DNA from 2 places in the Cellvibrio sp. pealriver genome. Region 2 is predicted to be linked to the other one. Evidence: predicted binding sites of a transcription regulator. Region 2 holds the regulator's gene; the other holds the start of a gene.
The links. Region 2 encodes FNR, which switches genes on or off when oxygen is low (the NO sensors DNR and NnrR bind a similar motif). Its sites were predicted from a motif close to TTGATNNNNATCAA; they were not measured.
Positions count from the first base shown of each region.

Region 1: the regulator FNR is predicted to act here: its motif matches at 2,059-2,072, upstream of VC28_RS08700 (FG-GAP repeat protein).

Region 1 is NZ_KQ236688.1:1,996,940-2,004,742, reverse strand. Features, by position in the region: gene VC28_RS08700 (FG-GAP repeat protein) at 1-2,005, opposite strand, end outside; gene VC28_RS08695 (di-heme-cytochrome C peroxidase) at 2,345-4,279, opposite strand; gene VC28_RS08690 (hypothetical protein) at 4,710-5,090, shown strand; gene VC28_RS08685 (hypothetical protein) at 5,093-5,542, opposite strand; gene VC28_RS08680 (flavohemoglobin expression-modulating QEGLA motif protein) at 5,595-6,929, opposite strand; gene VC28_RS08675 (Rieske (2Fe-2S) protein) at 7,207-7,515, shown strand; gene VC28_RS08670 (DUF4124 domain-containing protein) at 7,604-7,803, shown strand, end outside.
Region 2 is NZ_KQ236688.1:1,871,541-1,879,343, reverse strand. Features, by position in the region: gene galK (galactokinase) at 1-844, shown strand, start outside; gene VC28_RS08090 (hypothetical protein) at 870-1,067, opposite strand; gene VC28_RS08085 (BolA family protein) at 1,295-1,615, shown strand; gene VC28_RS08080 (oxygen-dependent tRNA uridine(34) hydroxylase TrhO) at 1,754-2,767, shown strand; gene VC28_RS08075 (hypothetical protein) at 2,833-3,171, shown strand; gene VC28_RS08070 (hypothetical protein) at 3,259-3,777, opposite strand; gene VC28_RS08065 (SirB2 family protein) at 4,058-4,435, opposite strand; gene VC28_RS08060 (DUF4202 domain-containing protein) at 4,488-5,078, opposite strand; gene fnr (fumarate/nitrate reduction transcriptional regulator Fnr) at 5,109-5,867, opposite strand; gene VC28_RS08050 (cold-shock protein) at 6,402-6,608, shown strand; gene VC28_RS08045 (TetR/AcrR family transcriptional regulator) at 6,784-7,380, opposite strand; gene VC28_RS08040 (MBL fold metallo-hydrolase) at 7,599-7,803, shown strand, end outside.

The sequences.
Region 1 (7,803 bases), 130 kb from region 2:
CCGCACCGGCACGCAGGGCGCTGTTATCACCTTGGTCACCGTTGATACCTTTGGCATTGCTGGATTCGCGGAAGGAGCCTACGGCGAGGGTGGTGCCGTCTTTGGAGATACTGACATCGCCCCCAAATTGGCCGCCGCCAAGTACTTCAATGCTGCGGTCATTTGCCAAGGAAACACCCTCATGCAGAGTCAGGGTGGAAGGCTTGATAAATGCTTCCTGAATCCAATTGCTGCCTGAGCGTGTAAACACATAAGTGGCACCGGTATTGGCGTATTCAATTGTTTGAACGGTATCGCCGTTGATACCAGTTGCCTTGCTTGCATCGCCTGGCGTACCGACTACCAGGATATTTCCATCGCCTGACAAATCAATACTGCTTCCGAATGCGGTGTTGATAAAGGTTGTGCTGGGTTTTAAATAGGCTTCTTGTGCCCACACATTATCACTACGTTTGAACACATATGCGGCACCATTTTTAATGAGGCCACGTACAGCGTATTTGCCTGCTTCTTTACACTCTGGCTCGATTACATAACCTGAATCGGCGAGGTAATAGCAGGTATCGTTAGACTGGGTTCCGTTAACGCCGGTTGCGTTGCTGTCTTCGCCTGTCGCGCCTACGGCCATGGTGTTGCCGTCAGTAGAGAGCGCGATGCTGGCAGCAAACATATCACCAGCCTGGGCATTGGAGTTTTTGATGTACGCCTGTTGCAGCCATCCATCTTCGAGGCGGATGAATACATGGACAGAGCCAGAGTTTGTCCCACCGTTATAAGAACTGGAGGAGTTTTTGGAGCTGCTGCTGGACGAACTGGTGCTACTGCTGGAGGAACTGGTACTGCTCGTTGATGAGGCACTGGATGGATAAAATTCAAAACAGGCAGGGTTTGAAGATCCCACATAGTGAATGATGCCGCTGGAGGGTCTTTCATCCAGAGTGGTACCTACCGCCAATGTCTTTCCATCCCCAGAGAGGGCAAGGCTCTCACCAAAACGCGCGCCTTCCTGTATCAAACTGGATTTTACGTAAGCTTCCTGAGTCCAGTTTTGATTGGAGCGAGTGAATACATACACTGCACCCATGTCGTAATCGTTTGCGGTGATCAAATCATCCGATGGATCAGAAGAAGTGCCGTAGCGGGTTGTTTCGTAGTTGTTCTGGTTACAGTTAATGCCAATCGATGGGCTATCTTCCAACAATGCAGATACTGCCAGGGTATTACCGTCATCTGACAGAGCGACTTTGTAGCCGAAACGGTCATTGATCAGCATGCGATAAGGGTTGATATTGGGTTGTTCAGTGTTGGATGCCTTCAGGTAAGCCTGTTGTACCCACACACCATTCTCTTTGATGAAGATATAAACCGCACCCGAGTTGCTGCTGTCGTTGCTGGCTTGGTTACCGTTTACGCCAGTCGCCTTGCTGTCTTCAGCTGGCGCGCCTACCGCAAGGGTGGTTCCATCGGCGGAAAGGGCGATGCTCCAACCGAAGAAATCGTTCGCTTCGGTGTTGGATGCTTTCAAATAGCCGATCGCTTTGATCATTTCAGTGGCGGTAAATGTCAGGTTCGATTTCTCGCAACCTTGCGCATTACAAGCTTCTACATAGTAGTAATTGTTGACCCAATCATGGACATGTACACCTATGTCATCCGTTGCCTGCGTGCTGGTCAGGTTGCCACCAATCTGCACAACCCCACCGGTTGCCGCATCGTGTTTGAACAATTTGTAATAGGTTGCACCGGCAACGGCATTCCATTGGAAGGTCAGGACTTTAGCTTTTTGGGCTTCTACCTTCACGCTTGGCCATTCACCTGAGCCATTAGCCGGTATAGATGCCGCGGTGTAGCTGCTACGCGCCGAAGACAAGCCAACCGATGATGAGCTTGCTGAGGATTTTTTATCGCTGCCACCGCCGCAGCCAGCCAGAATAAATGAGCCTGCCAGTAAGGAAAGAAGCAGGGTGGTGCGCTTTAGCAGCGGCGAAAAACGGTCGATATTCATTCAGCAAATTCCTGAGGTTTAAAACTGGTCGGTGATTCTGTGTGTCGCGGCGCTTGGTGTCAATCAAATGCCAGCAATATTAGGGTCTTGGGTATCCATGGCAGTTTACCCTTCACTCCAATGGGCAGCCTAAAGACCCCCAAATCCATAGATTGGTTCAGTGCTAGATGTCGTGAATTTCCAAGCACAAGATAATTTATTCAAAAGCTCGTCATGAAACTGTGAGCAATTGTGATACTGACTCTGGGCTTGGATTTTAAATAATGATGTTAAGTGAGGTTGAGTGCGCGCCCGATCGGGCCGGGCGCAGTCTTTGCCGCTATTTAAAGTGTTTTCGGATTAAAGTGTTTTCAGATACTCCACCAATGCCAATCGTTGATGGTCGGAGATGGGTTGCAGCAGGCGCATTTGGGGTTTGCCCTGCGCATCTTTCACTGGGCGATTATTGGCATCCAACACGGAGACAGGAGTGACGCCTGCCGCATACTCATGTCCTTTATTGGAATTGCTGGGCAGGTGGGTATCGAATACGAATAGGCCCGGATACTGCGCGGGGTCACGCTGGATAATCCCCACCTTTACTGCATCCAACTCGCGTGCACCCAAAGTGAAACGGTTGGGGCGGCAGGTTTTGCCGCTGGCAATTTCATCATCGCTACAACTGGGCATAAAGAGCTCATAGAGGCTGGGAACGGAACCGTTGTGCAAGTAAGGCGCAGTCGCCCATATTCCATTGAGTGGCCGTGCTTTGTAGGCGGCGAGCGTAGCAGGATTATTTTTATTCACAGGTTCAAAATCCAGATGCCGTGTTGTCTTTTTGATCGGGTTATCTGAAATGGAGCCTATCAGGTCATATAGCTTTTCTGCCCAACGGCGGAGAAAGAGTTTGTCGTGATCGGGTTCTATTAATACGCCTTCTACCGCACTGCTCAATGCCGGTAAAACAGAACCCGTCTGTTGGTAACGCGGTGAGTTGGGTTTGAGCTTGTTGATTCTGTCGCCTTCAAAATACCCCATCTTGCCCGCGTAATTGAGCGCATTCATCGCCATATACGGGTCGGTTCCGATCGTCTGCAAACTGGCAAATTGTGCGGTGATACGGCGTTTGGAATCAGTGCGGTCGATAGCTTCATGGCAGGTGTGGCACTGGTACTCCACAAACACCTGAGCACCTTCACGAGCGAGTGATTGATCAATTGCAGGTAATACATTCTGTTTGGCAAGTTCTTCCCAGCTAGGGGACCAGAGGCTCTCCAGATGGCGCTCCATACGCGTCAGGTTTCGTACGACAACCGAGGAGCGATAGCCGACATCGCCTTGTTGTTTCTTCAAATCAAACTGTGCAAATACGCCCAAGGCTTCGCCCGTATTGCGGCCTAATGGGCCAGCCAATTCATTATCACCAACGCCATTCCACTGCACAAAATCATGCTGTGGTGTGTCCCACAAATAGGGATAACTCACCGGCGCATTGGCCGGGTTGTAGTTGTTGGCGCTCTGTGGAGTGAGATGCGCAAGAATACGGTTGTAGATGCGGCCAAACGCATCCAGTCGTCCATAGCCGTAAGCGACAGACTGGTCACCGTGACGTGGTTCATTGATGCGGTTGTAGGAGGCGATTTGTGCGGCGGTATTGGCGAGTTTGCTGCGGAAAGTTTCTTTTTGGTCGGGATATTTCCCCTGCAAAACCTGTTTGGCTAAACGCTCGAACTTGTCCGGTTGATCAAGGCTGGTTTGCAGTGCTAACGCCAACTCTTTCAGCATGAGTTCCATGTCAGCGAGTGTGCCACCACCGTCAATACGGATCGCAACACCGCGATAATTCACTTGGCTGGTATGGCAAGCGGCGCAAGTAAAGCCCACGTATTTTTCATTTGCATGATCATCTTTAACCCAGCCCACAGGTAATCCATCAGGATTCGAAACGCTGGGCTTTTGCGGCAAATAACGCAGGCGATTCATGTTGGCATCGCTGCGGAATAATAACTCGCTGTCAGCAACTTCCAGATGCAGAAAAATATCGTAAGGGATCAGGTTGGAACCTTGGGAGACATTATAAAACCAAAGGCTATCTGCTCCGCTCCAGTTTTGTTCCGGATACACAACGCGCGAAGCGCTATCGCCATAACTATCTTGTGATTCAATCTGTGCATGGCGGTCGCTATCGACAAGTACACCTTGCGATACATAAGTACAGCCAGACAGTGCGGTGATAATAAGTGTTGTTGCAATAAGTAACGAAGCAGGCAAAAAACCTGGGCGATTGACAGTCATGATGAATCCTTGCTGCAGCTAAATGACTAACAACAGGCGCAATTTGCCTGTTAACTCGATTAAAAAATGGTCAAAAAATATTATTTTGGTTAAGCAGTGAAAATTAAGGAACTATTTAAGGAACTATTCAGAAAGCCCATAGCCTTAGCTGTGAACTTTAACAGAATGTGCTTTCACCAGCATCGTTTGTAAAAACAGCAGAACCTGTCACTGCTGTTTACCGAGTGGTGGCAAGAAAGTAACAAATTGTTCCCGAATCTAGCCGATGGTGTTTGCTCAGTAGCTTTTGCTTGAACTGTCATAAATTGTGCGTAGACTGCCGCCTCGCCGCAGCAGAGGGACTTTTCACGGAACCGGGTGGCGAATAATCAACCAGTGAGTGATGTGTTTGTCACAGCAACTCCATAATAAAAACGCAGCGGAACCTTTTATGTTGATGAATTCTGTGTTTGTGGATACGCCATTAAACAATCGCCTTGGACAAAGTGTTCATCTAGGTGTTTGTCACTTCCAATATCAAGGGCGCGATTACGTGTTTGTTGTCGCACCTACCCAGCAAGCATCCAGTTTTGTCGGAAAAAACGCTGAGCCTTTTGCGTTTCAATTGCGTGAAAAATTCGGACTTGATGCGCGTCGCTTCGAATTAATTGAAGTTCGTGAATCTGCCGACACTACGCATTTATACCGGTGGCGGTTTGAGTGGGTAGGAAACTCCCCTCTGTCAGCCCGCAGCGAAGAAATTAACTCCCCGGGTTTGCGCGCTGCGCTATTCGAGTTATTGGAGCCTGCTGCAGTTGCTGCAACAGCATAAACTTATTTATCGTTTATGCTGTTGTCGCTATCAGTGTTAATCGTATTGTTATGCTGTTCTTCCAATTGCACTGCATTAATTTCCGGATGATGTGCTTTCTTCTCGTTACGCCAGAACCATTTGCGCGGCGGCTGAGTGAATTTTTCCAGCTGTAATTGTTTGTGATGGTTATCGGTAAACCAATAATAATCGTGGATGCTTTTGGGTTTAAACCAACCGCGTATCTCGGCGATATGTTCAACAGTCAATTTGGGCATGCCCAGCTTGCGATCCAGATTAAAGCTCTGGTTCCAATGCACCAGTAAATCCCGCTTGGCAGTTGCCACTGCCAATTCCTCGTTATCGGCGTTGATGAATTTACAGCTGATAAAACCAATCACTGGTTCAGGTGTATCGCTGTAATTTTCAAAAAAAATATTTTCGCCTGAGAGTACAACTTTGTAATACGTCATAATTTACTTTTTAACTCAGTCTTAATAACCACTACTGCTCCGCAGTATATATCTAATCCAATTCGGCATCTGTAACGATTTGGGTAGGTGTAACACTTGGTAGCTTTTCAAACAGTTTGCTGAAGTGTTGCTGGACTCGTGCGATATTCATGGCTGAAATACCGCTGGAAAAACCAAACCAGACATAAAGACCATTCAAGTTTTTAAACATGGAGGGTAAATATTTCGGCCCGGCAATCACCCCTTCTTGATAACGTTCGTACAATAGCGGCAGATCATCCAAGGTTACTTTGCCAACAAAGAGCATAGGGATAATTTCCGGTATCCCTGATTGGATTGCACTGCGGATAAAATTCACATTTTCAACAAACCCTTTTACGTAGGAAATATCTTTTGTAAACACCGATCCGCCAGTTAATGTGCCGCCGCGAAAGACACGTTGTGTCACCCGATAACTGTCATGTTCGCTGATGCCCCGATCCAAAAAATGACGGTAAACCTCACAGAAATCAGCGCCTTGTTCGGCCAGATCCACAGCTACCACACGGTCACTGATGCGCCGTGCCCGTTGCGGAAAAGAACTGAAAGTCAGTGTTTCCAGTAATACCGCCATACCTTCTTGAATAGCGGTAATTCTCGGTGACCCTACACTCAACCAGGTTGCCCAAGGTTGCTCGCGGCCGTTAAGTGTTGTTCCTATGTGCACCCATCCCTCATGAACTTCCAGAACTTGTATGTCCAACTCTGAAAAAACAGCGCGACGATTGATTTTGATACAGTCACCACCTGCAGACGCGTCAGACACAATATCGTCGCTGATTTGTACACGCACTTCACCTTCGCCAAAATAATCTGTCATACGTGCGCGCAGCATAGTGACGGCATCTTCGGCGTTAATGTGATTGGTGTAAGGGCGGTTTAAATGTTCAACAGCGGGCAGTGAAAAAATCTGGCAAAGACGCTCACCCATTTGACGCAGCGTTTTCCGGTCGCCGCGTAAATTATCGCTGGCGGAACCATACAGCTGGCGACTGAACTGTCCAAACCGGTCGGTGCCGCGCGCGCGCAATAACTCAATCACAATTTGGTATTGGTCGATGGTTGCTTGCAGGATTTTCCCTAGTGCGTCATCGCGCCCCAATTGCCTACGCACATCGGCTTTTAATTCTTTTAATAGTTGGCTTACGGTATCCGGCTCAAAGGCCAATTTTTGGCGCTGGTAAAAATCATTGCCGAGTGCGGGTAATTCTTTTCCTTGTTGTGCACGGAATTGTTGCTCGATACTTGCCGGCCATTTAATGGCATCGAGGATGCGAATCGGTTTTTGCAGGGATACCAAACGTGTCGATAACTGCTTTAAACGCTCCAGATAGAGTGGGTCGGTCATAACAAGGCTGCCGCTGCTAGGTGCAAGTAAGGTCGCAATATTGACGCATAAACAGTGCCAAGGATTCTTGCTTGCCAGGGCGCTTGCCTTTCAATAGGGGGCAATTGAGGTCAATAGGGGGGGCATTCTATCCGGTTGCCCGCTGTTTGTGACTAGAATTTATCAGATGAAATGGCCTGGTAAGGCGACACCACCTAAGAGACTTCCGGAATATATGGTGTCCCGCGGCAAGAATCGCCAAAATAGGCGCGCCCAGCCCTGTTACAGAGGAATAATCATGCCGTTTGTTGCTTTGGAAATGCTTCATCAACTTCATGATGGATACCGCAAAGCGGTGCGTGTGGCGGGGCAAGATTTGTTGCTGCTGCAAGAAAATGGCAAAACGCAGTTGATTGTTAATCGCTGTCCTCATGCGGGTGCATCGATGACTTATGCCACGTTCAGTAATAATTGCCTGCGTTGCCCGATGCATGGCATTGAGTTTGACCTGGCATCCGGTCGTTCGCCTAACCCTGCATGCACTCAGGCATTGCAATTTATTCCATTAGTTTATGAAGGTAACAAGATTGGTATTGATGTGCGTTAACCTTCATAGGTTAATCTCAATAAACGATGAAGTACGAATGAATCGAATGAGCAAAAAATAATTAATCAGGAATCAAAAAGGACAATCTATGTTGCGTTTATTGTTTAAATCAGTGGTGGTGCTTGTATTAATAGTCGGTATTGGCAATTACCTCGTGTATTTAAAAACAGGCCAAATGCCGCTGCGCGATATGCATGAACAGCTGGGGGATAATTGGTTTGCTGATTTGCGAGCATCTTTTTCAACTGAGCAATTCACTAACGATGCCAAACAAGCAGTTAATGATAT
Region 2 (7,803 bases):
GGAGCTGCGCAAAGCGGGTTTCCAACTTGCTGGTGGAGATCTTTATATTGCCGGTGATCTGCAATCGGGTGCAGGTCTGAGTAGTTCCGCATCACTGGAAATGGCTCTGATCCGCGCGCTGACCAGCTTGAGCGGTGAATCAGTAGAGCCTACGCAAGCGGCATTGATAGGCCAGGCAGCCGAGAATCATTTTGTCGGTTGTAACTGCGGCATTATGGATCAACTGATTTCAGCGCGAGGCCAAGCTAATGCGGCCCTGCTAATCGACTGTCAGGATCTTGGGGTTCGCACAGTTCCTGTACCTGCCGATTGGGAAATCCTGATTGTCCACAGTGGTGTCAAACGCGGCCTTGTGGATAGTGAGTACAACCAGCGTCGTCTGCAGTGTGAGCAGGTTGCCCGATTTTTTAACCAATCTTCCCTGCGTGGTGTGAGTTTGGATCAGCTTCTGGCTGCAGAGCAGCAATTGGATGAACTCAGCTTCCGCCGTGCGCGCCATGTACTGACTGAAAACCAGCGCACATTGGCTGCTGCAGATGCATTGGCAGCGGGTGACTTGACTGGCTTGGTAAAGGTAATGGCGGAGTCACATGCATCCATGCGCGACGACTTCAACATCACTACACCGGCGATTGATGCATTAGTGGAAATCCTGCAAAAAGCCGGTGATGGCAAAGCAGGTGCGCGTATGACAGGTGGGGGGTTTGGTGGTTGTGTTGTTGCCGTTGCGCCTGCAGCAGTAATTGCGCAGCTTATGGTGGCGGTAGAGGCGCAATATCAACAGCAGACAGGCTGCGTGCCGACATTAATCCGCGCCATCGCAAGTCCGGGTGCATTCAGTTAGCCCCGCTTCTTCATGCTTAGCCCGATCAGTGCTTGGTCGGGTTAGTTTCGCTACTGTTTAAAAACGCCTGATAATCCTCGGCGATGCTGCGCTCACTGCGGCGTTCCGTGGATTTGCGGCGTTTACGATGGTACAAATCCAATGGCATGTTTTTGCAGGGGTCGCTATCCAACCTGCGGTCATTGCCTTTGCGCCTGTCGATAAAAAACTTATGGTCGCTCATAGTCGGTGTGTCTGATAACAGTCAGGGGAGCATCATCGCCTGAATTTAAACAGCGGCGACTTGTTCCAAGTCAACACAGTGTAGATCTTTGCCGTTAAAATGCGGCATATTTTTTTGCATAGGCGGACTTTGTTGGATAGCAAAATGCTATTCCGATCAGCATGCTGCCTTATGTTACTGGTCTGGGTGACTGACCTGGTCGTTGATCTTGTGTGATGGTGCCTGCTATGAATCCTGTTGAAACGCGTATTCTCGATAAACTCCGTGTGGGCTTTCAGCCTGCACATCTCGAAGTCATCAATGAGAGCTATATGCATTCGGTGCCTCCCGGTTCCGAAACGCATTTCAAGGTTGTTCTTGTATCACCTGATTTTACCGGTAAGCGCCAGGTGCAGCGCCATCAGTCTATTTATGCCTGCCTGGCTGATGAGCTGAAAACCGGTGTTCATGCTTTGGCATTACACACCTTCAGCCCGGAAGAATGGCAATCCAATGGTCAGTTTCCTGCATCACCCCAGTGTCTTGGCGGGAGTAAACACGATCAGTAAAATTTTCTGGTTGTGCAAAAAATAAACGCCTATAATGCGCGTCCTGCGAAAAACCGGCCATCGTCAGCCCTTAATTGCCTGTAATTTAGTGCCCGTAAATTTAGTGTCTGTAAATAGAAACCCGTATAAGTGATCCCTATGAGTCAAGTTGTTGTTGCTGCCCTGTATAAGTTTGTTCGATTGCCAGATTACGAAACCCTTGCTCCTCGCTTGAAAGCACTGTGCGATGAATTGGGAATCAAAGGAACTTTGTTGCTTGCCGAAGAAGGCATTAATGGAACTGTATCCGGAACCCGTGCAGGCATTGATGGTTTGGCGGCTTTTTTGAAAGCAGATGGCCGTTTTGAAAACCTCAGTTACAAAGAGTCTTTCTATGATGAGCCGCCGTTCTATCGTATGAAGGTCAAACTGAAAAAAGAAATCGTCACTATGGGCGTGGAAGGTATAGATCCACAGGCGATTGTAGGCACCTATGTAAAACCAAAAGACTGGAATGCATTGATCAGTGATCCGGATGTCGTGGTCATCGATACTCGTAATGCCTATGAGTATGAGATAGGTACCTTTGAGCGTGCGATAGATCCTAAAACCGAAACTTTTCGTGAGTTCCCGGCTTACGTTGCCGAAAATCTTGATCCTGCCAAACACAAAAAAGTTGCGATGTTTTGTACCGGCGGTATTCGCTGTGAGAAATCTACTGCCTATTTAAAAGGGCAGGGGTTTGAAGAGGTTTACCATCTTGAAGGCGGTATCCTGAAATATCTGGAAGAGGTGCCGCAAGAAGAAAGTTTGTGGCGCGGTGAATGTTTTGTGTTTGATAACCGTGTGGCGGTCAATCATCAATTGGAAAAAGGTATTTACGATCAATGCCACGGCTGCCGTTTTCCAATCACGGAAGAAGATAAGCTTTCAGAACATTACATGCTGGGTGTTTGCTGCCCGCGTTGCTACGACAAGCTGACCCCGGAACAGATGACCCGTTTCAGTGAACGACAAAAACAAATTGAATTAGCTAAACAGCGCAATCAAGGTCACATAGGTGTACTGCCACCCGAGCGTCAATTACGTCGTGCACAAAAATTGGAGCATCGTGAGGAGCAGCGCCGTCGCTCGACCACTGCTGTAAAAGTTTCATTAACAAATGACAATTAGCTATTTTGTCACATAATTAGATTATGCTTTAATGCCGAACCTTTTAATAAAACTCAGTGGTATCTATGAATTTTGATGATTGGACAGCGGATGTAGCGAGCGGCACCGCAACTCATGCCAGCGGATTTAGCATTCGCATTGAAGGTAATCCAAAAGATCCTTCAGAAGTTTATCCTGGCAAATTCCCGGACGGGATCAGTTTTGTGGATCAAGCCCGTCTATTGCGCTCGGGTTTGGAGTTTCTGGCAAAAGCCGGTGGTAATGCGCCCAAGTCATGGCAATCAAGTCCACAACAAGATGCAAAGTCGGAAGCAATCAAAGCGCGTGAGGAGTTGGCCAAACGTTTTGCCGAGCGCCCTGACAAACCGCAGCGTTCGGTACTGTCCTTGAAAAAGAGTTCATGATAGCGCTGCGATAATGTTCAAAATCACCCATAAAAAAACCGGCTTTTGCCGGTTTTTTTATGGTGTTTTCGTATAGATCCAATCAGATTAAAGCAAACCGCGTCTTTGCAGCTCCAGATAGTGTGCATCGACTGCTTTGAATAGCTCATCAAACTTCAATGCTGCAGGGGCTGTAACCAATTCCAAACTTTCTACATCGGATTTAGGGCGCATCATAATTTTTTGTAACTCATCTGCTGTGCCGGTCATTGCAGAGATGATTTTATCGGTACTCTCTTTATCGCGGAAAATGCGGCCTTGCTCTGTCAACGTTAAATAGTTATCGCATTCTTGCAGCCAATCTTTACGTTGCAAAATAAAATTGCGGATATTCTTGGCACCGCCGCGGTGTGCGGTTGCAAGTTGTTTGTCGCGGTAGTTCTGCAAGCTCTTGCGGCCTTGCATCAAAAAATCCAATCCTGTTGATTTGCAGTATTTTGCGTTCAGGTAGCTGGCAAACTTCACGTTGTTGGCCGCTTCTGCTTTTGCGCGTTTGCATGCTTCATCACAGGCAAAGCCTAGTGGGGACAATGCTAATAAGAGAATGGTCAAAGTTATTTTTTTCATTAGGGCTCACCGATTATTAAAGTTATATAAGGCTTGTTCACTAGACTGTGATATAAATCACTTTTAAAGATACGTCAAGTATTGTAAATAAAATTGTCTTTGCATAGAGCGTTTCCTGATAAGGCACACGCAAATTGCTGGTGAATACTATAGAAGTAGCAGCGAGATAAGTGGGAAAGGGAGAAGTGTTAGGGAGCTGTGCATCAGAATCCTGGATCCTGATGCACAACCGACAAAAAGGTCGGGGGAGCGGAGAGGCAAAGAGGTGAGTTTTGCAATACTAACCAAAAAATCCCAAGGGCGTTTTGGTTACAGCAACACTGGTGATATAGGCAAATACCAGTAGTGCAACCACCCAACAGGCTTTGCGTGTAACTGGGTTCGCTGCTTTAAATGCGGCTACACCTAACGCGATATAAACAACCAAGCCGATAATTTTAGCCATCAACCATGGCTGACTACCGGGTGACATTCCCAGATGTACAGCAACAGCGATACCACTCGCCAATAAAACCAAACTAATGATATGCGGCAGAATTTTAACCCACTTTTTCGTGAGCATACTTGAGCCCATAAACAACCAGATGCCGCGAATAAAAAAGGCGAGCAACGATAAAACAACAAACGTTAAGTGCAAATGTTTAAGGGCTAGATACACAGTGTTTTCCTTTTATTAATGTTGATGAAGTAGGGTGATTAGAGAAAAGGAGTTACGCAGCCAATGCTTTACCTACCAGCCCAAGCATGCCTTCTGATAGTGGCAGTTTTAAGGCGGCAGCATGGCCCTTTTCAGACATTTTGTTCCATGTTTTGCGGATGATATCAATCAGCTTATCTTCATCGTGTTTGCGCGCAAAGTCTTCCAAATAAAACTCGATAAATACCAGACAGATAACATCTTCAAGTGCTTGCACTTCTTCGTCGCGCTTTAAGCTGCGTTTGAGTAAAAGATCTTTGACACGGGCTATGGTTATTTCATCGTAACCTTGTTCAGACATGATATCGCCCGCAATATCGCCGTGCATTTGGGCGAGGTCGAGCCGCCACTTTTTATAACCACTTCTGTCCATCGGGTAATCGCTGCGCGGAATCTTCCAACGGCAAATATGCTGGCTGCGCGCAGCGAGCTGCAGGGCTTCAGATGGGTTCTCGCAAAAGAGTACAAGCTGTGCACTCATTCGCTGTCCGTAAATCCATTCCTTCGCGACAGCATTTCCATCCACTATTTCAGTATTCGGGTCTTGTAAATTGGCAGCGTCGAATGCGGCGAGTGTTTTTTCCAAACGTGCTTGGTCGATCATAGTTGTTGCTCGTCAGTTATTGCTGAGCTATCAGCAGCTTGTATTGCCATTAGCTATGTTGCGTAATTGTTCCATGTTTACAATCTGGATTTCTTTTTTATCGACTGCAATGACCTCTTGTTTTTGCAGGCGCGTCAAAATGCGGCTAACGGTTTCGATGGTTAAACCCAAATAGTTACCAATATCAGTGCGCGACATCGGCAAGCGAAACGCATTCGCCGATAGCTGGCGGCGGCTATTACGGCTTGAAATGCTCAACAGTAGTGCAGCGATCCGTTCTTCAGCACTGCTTTTACTTAATAACGTAATGACTTGCTGGTCTTGCGTGATTTCACGGCTCATGAGTTGGAAAAAATGACGTTGCAAGTTGGGGATTTGCAAACTCAACTCTTCCATCCGTTCAAATGGAATTTCACACACAGATGATGTTTCCAATGCGATCACAGAATTGGTGTAACGATTGTCGGCAATACCATCCATGCCCACAATTTCACCCGGCAAATAAAAACCGGTCACTTGTTCTTCGCCATTGTCGCTCAAGGTAATCGCTTTAACGCAACCAGAGCGAATGGCATATACCGATCCAAAAGCATCATTTGCCCGGTATAAATAATCACCTTTTTGCAGAGGTTTACCGCGCTGGATAATGCCATCAAGCCTGTCAATATCGTCAATGTGCAAGCTGATGGGTAGGCAAATAGTGTTCAATCGGCAATTGCCGCAACTCACACGTTTGTCATGCGGGCAGTTAGCATCCTGGGGTTTAATAATCAATTGTTTGGCGGTCATGAGGGGCCTCGTGAATGTATATCCCTGCAAAACGTGAGGAAAATAGCGATAAAGCGATTGTTGCAGCTTTAGGGTAGGGGGTAAATAGGCGGTGACGGCAAGCACCATGCTAGTGATGGCAAGAGCTATCCTGGAGAGGTAAAAAGGGGCTGGAAGCCAGCCCGAAGGAGATTAACCGGAAAACCCGGTAAAAGTGAAAAGACAATAGATACGTAAATACCTATTAACTGCATATTAGTGCGCTTGGTGACAATGCGCGCGCGGCAAATTGCCGCATGCCTTGCTGCTATCCCTGTGCTTTATAACCAAATACTCAATATTGGTCGTAAAAATAACCACTTTACATGAATGGATGGTGGGAATATATTTGGTTGGCTGGCCATTTCGCAGCATTATTTATAGTAAATCACCTCGTTGTTCTAGCAGTAAATCTATTAGCACCTCGGTTTGTTCTACATAAGTAACATCTGAATCCGCCAGCAAAGCTCCACTTGGGGTATTCATTTTTATTTGATAAAGAGCATCGAGGTTTATATGGCTAGAAGTACAGGCACCGTTAAATGGTTCAACGAATCAAAAGGTTTCGGTTTTATTGCAAGTGAAGCGGGTCAAGATGTATTCGTACACTACAGTGCTATCACTGGCTCAGGTTTCAAAACCCTGGCGGAAGGCCAAAAAGTAGAGTTTGACGTAAAGCCAGGCCAAAAAGGCCCACAAGCTGAAAACGTAATCGCTCTCTAATCTGCCAGCACAAAAGCAGATGAAATAAAAAAACCGCCCAGGCAACTGAGGCGGTTTTTTATTCGAGGGTTTATTCAATTTCAGCTCTACGCTACATAAAGTTGCGTTTGGCGTTACCTGATATACCAATGCATATCCGACGGAAGTAGGGAGCATTTGTGCTGTAAATAGCAGATTATCTTTTTTGATAACGCGCCAAAAACATGGCCACCGCTTCGGTGATTATTTTTTCATGTATTGCGTGAGTTTGTTGCTCCAATCCAAATAGCGAGGGATAGAACACAAACGATTTCAGTTGGAATACAAATTGTTTGCTGGCGAATGGAATATCGTCAATTTTTAAAATGCCTGCCGTACAGGCATCTGCCAGGAATGTCTCCAAATAGCGTTTGCATCCCATCGCGTTTTCGTTCATCTGTTTTGCTAATTCAGGCCGCTGCATCACCTGCATGATGGCGATTTTTGCGACCCGTAAAAATGCGTCTGAACTTAACAGTGCGACTTCATCACGGGCGATCTGCGTCAACTGTGACGCGATAGGGATGTTTGGATCAAAACGCAGTTCAGCTCCTTGGGATAGCTTTTCAATCATGCGCTGCAAAATGGCCTGAAACAGCTCGTCTTTAGTCGCAAAATGGTTGTACACCGTGCGTTTTGATACCTGCGCATGCAGTGCGAGCTGATCCATGCTGGTGTTTTCCACTCCTGCACTGTGGAAGAGCTCTTCTGCTGCATCCAGAATCTGCATGCGTTTTTGGTCTGTCAGTTTCATCACTTACCTCTTGATTTGCATCGATATTCTAGCGCCTCTCGTAAAAAGTTGCACTTGTCAGTTTACTTCTTGTCAATAATATGTAAACTGCACGGTGTAGTTTAATTATTGTGAAGTACAGACATTATCGATTATTGGGTGCAGTCATGCGTAGGTTGGCAAAAATCACTGCTGGGTTGGCAGTCAGCATTGTGGTCATCATTTTGGGAGTTGGAGCTGTGAATACAAATATTATGGCAAGTGTGAATCCGGAGTCTTTAACCCAGGCAAGTCAATTTAAAGAGGGGCGTTTTCACAACACCCATGAATCACCACAGCCGGGGTTACTGAAAACATTGGAAATTACCAAGCGTTTTTTCTTTGAGCGAGGTGTTAATAAAACGCCATTGCACACAGTGCCAGTCGAGCAGGTGACTCGCGCGC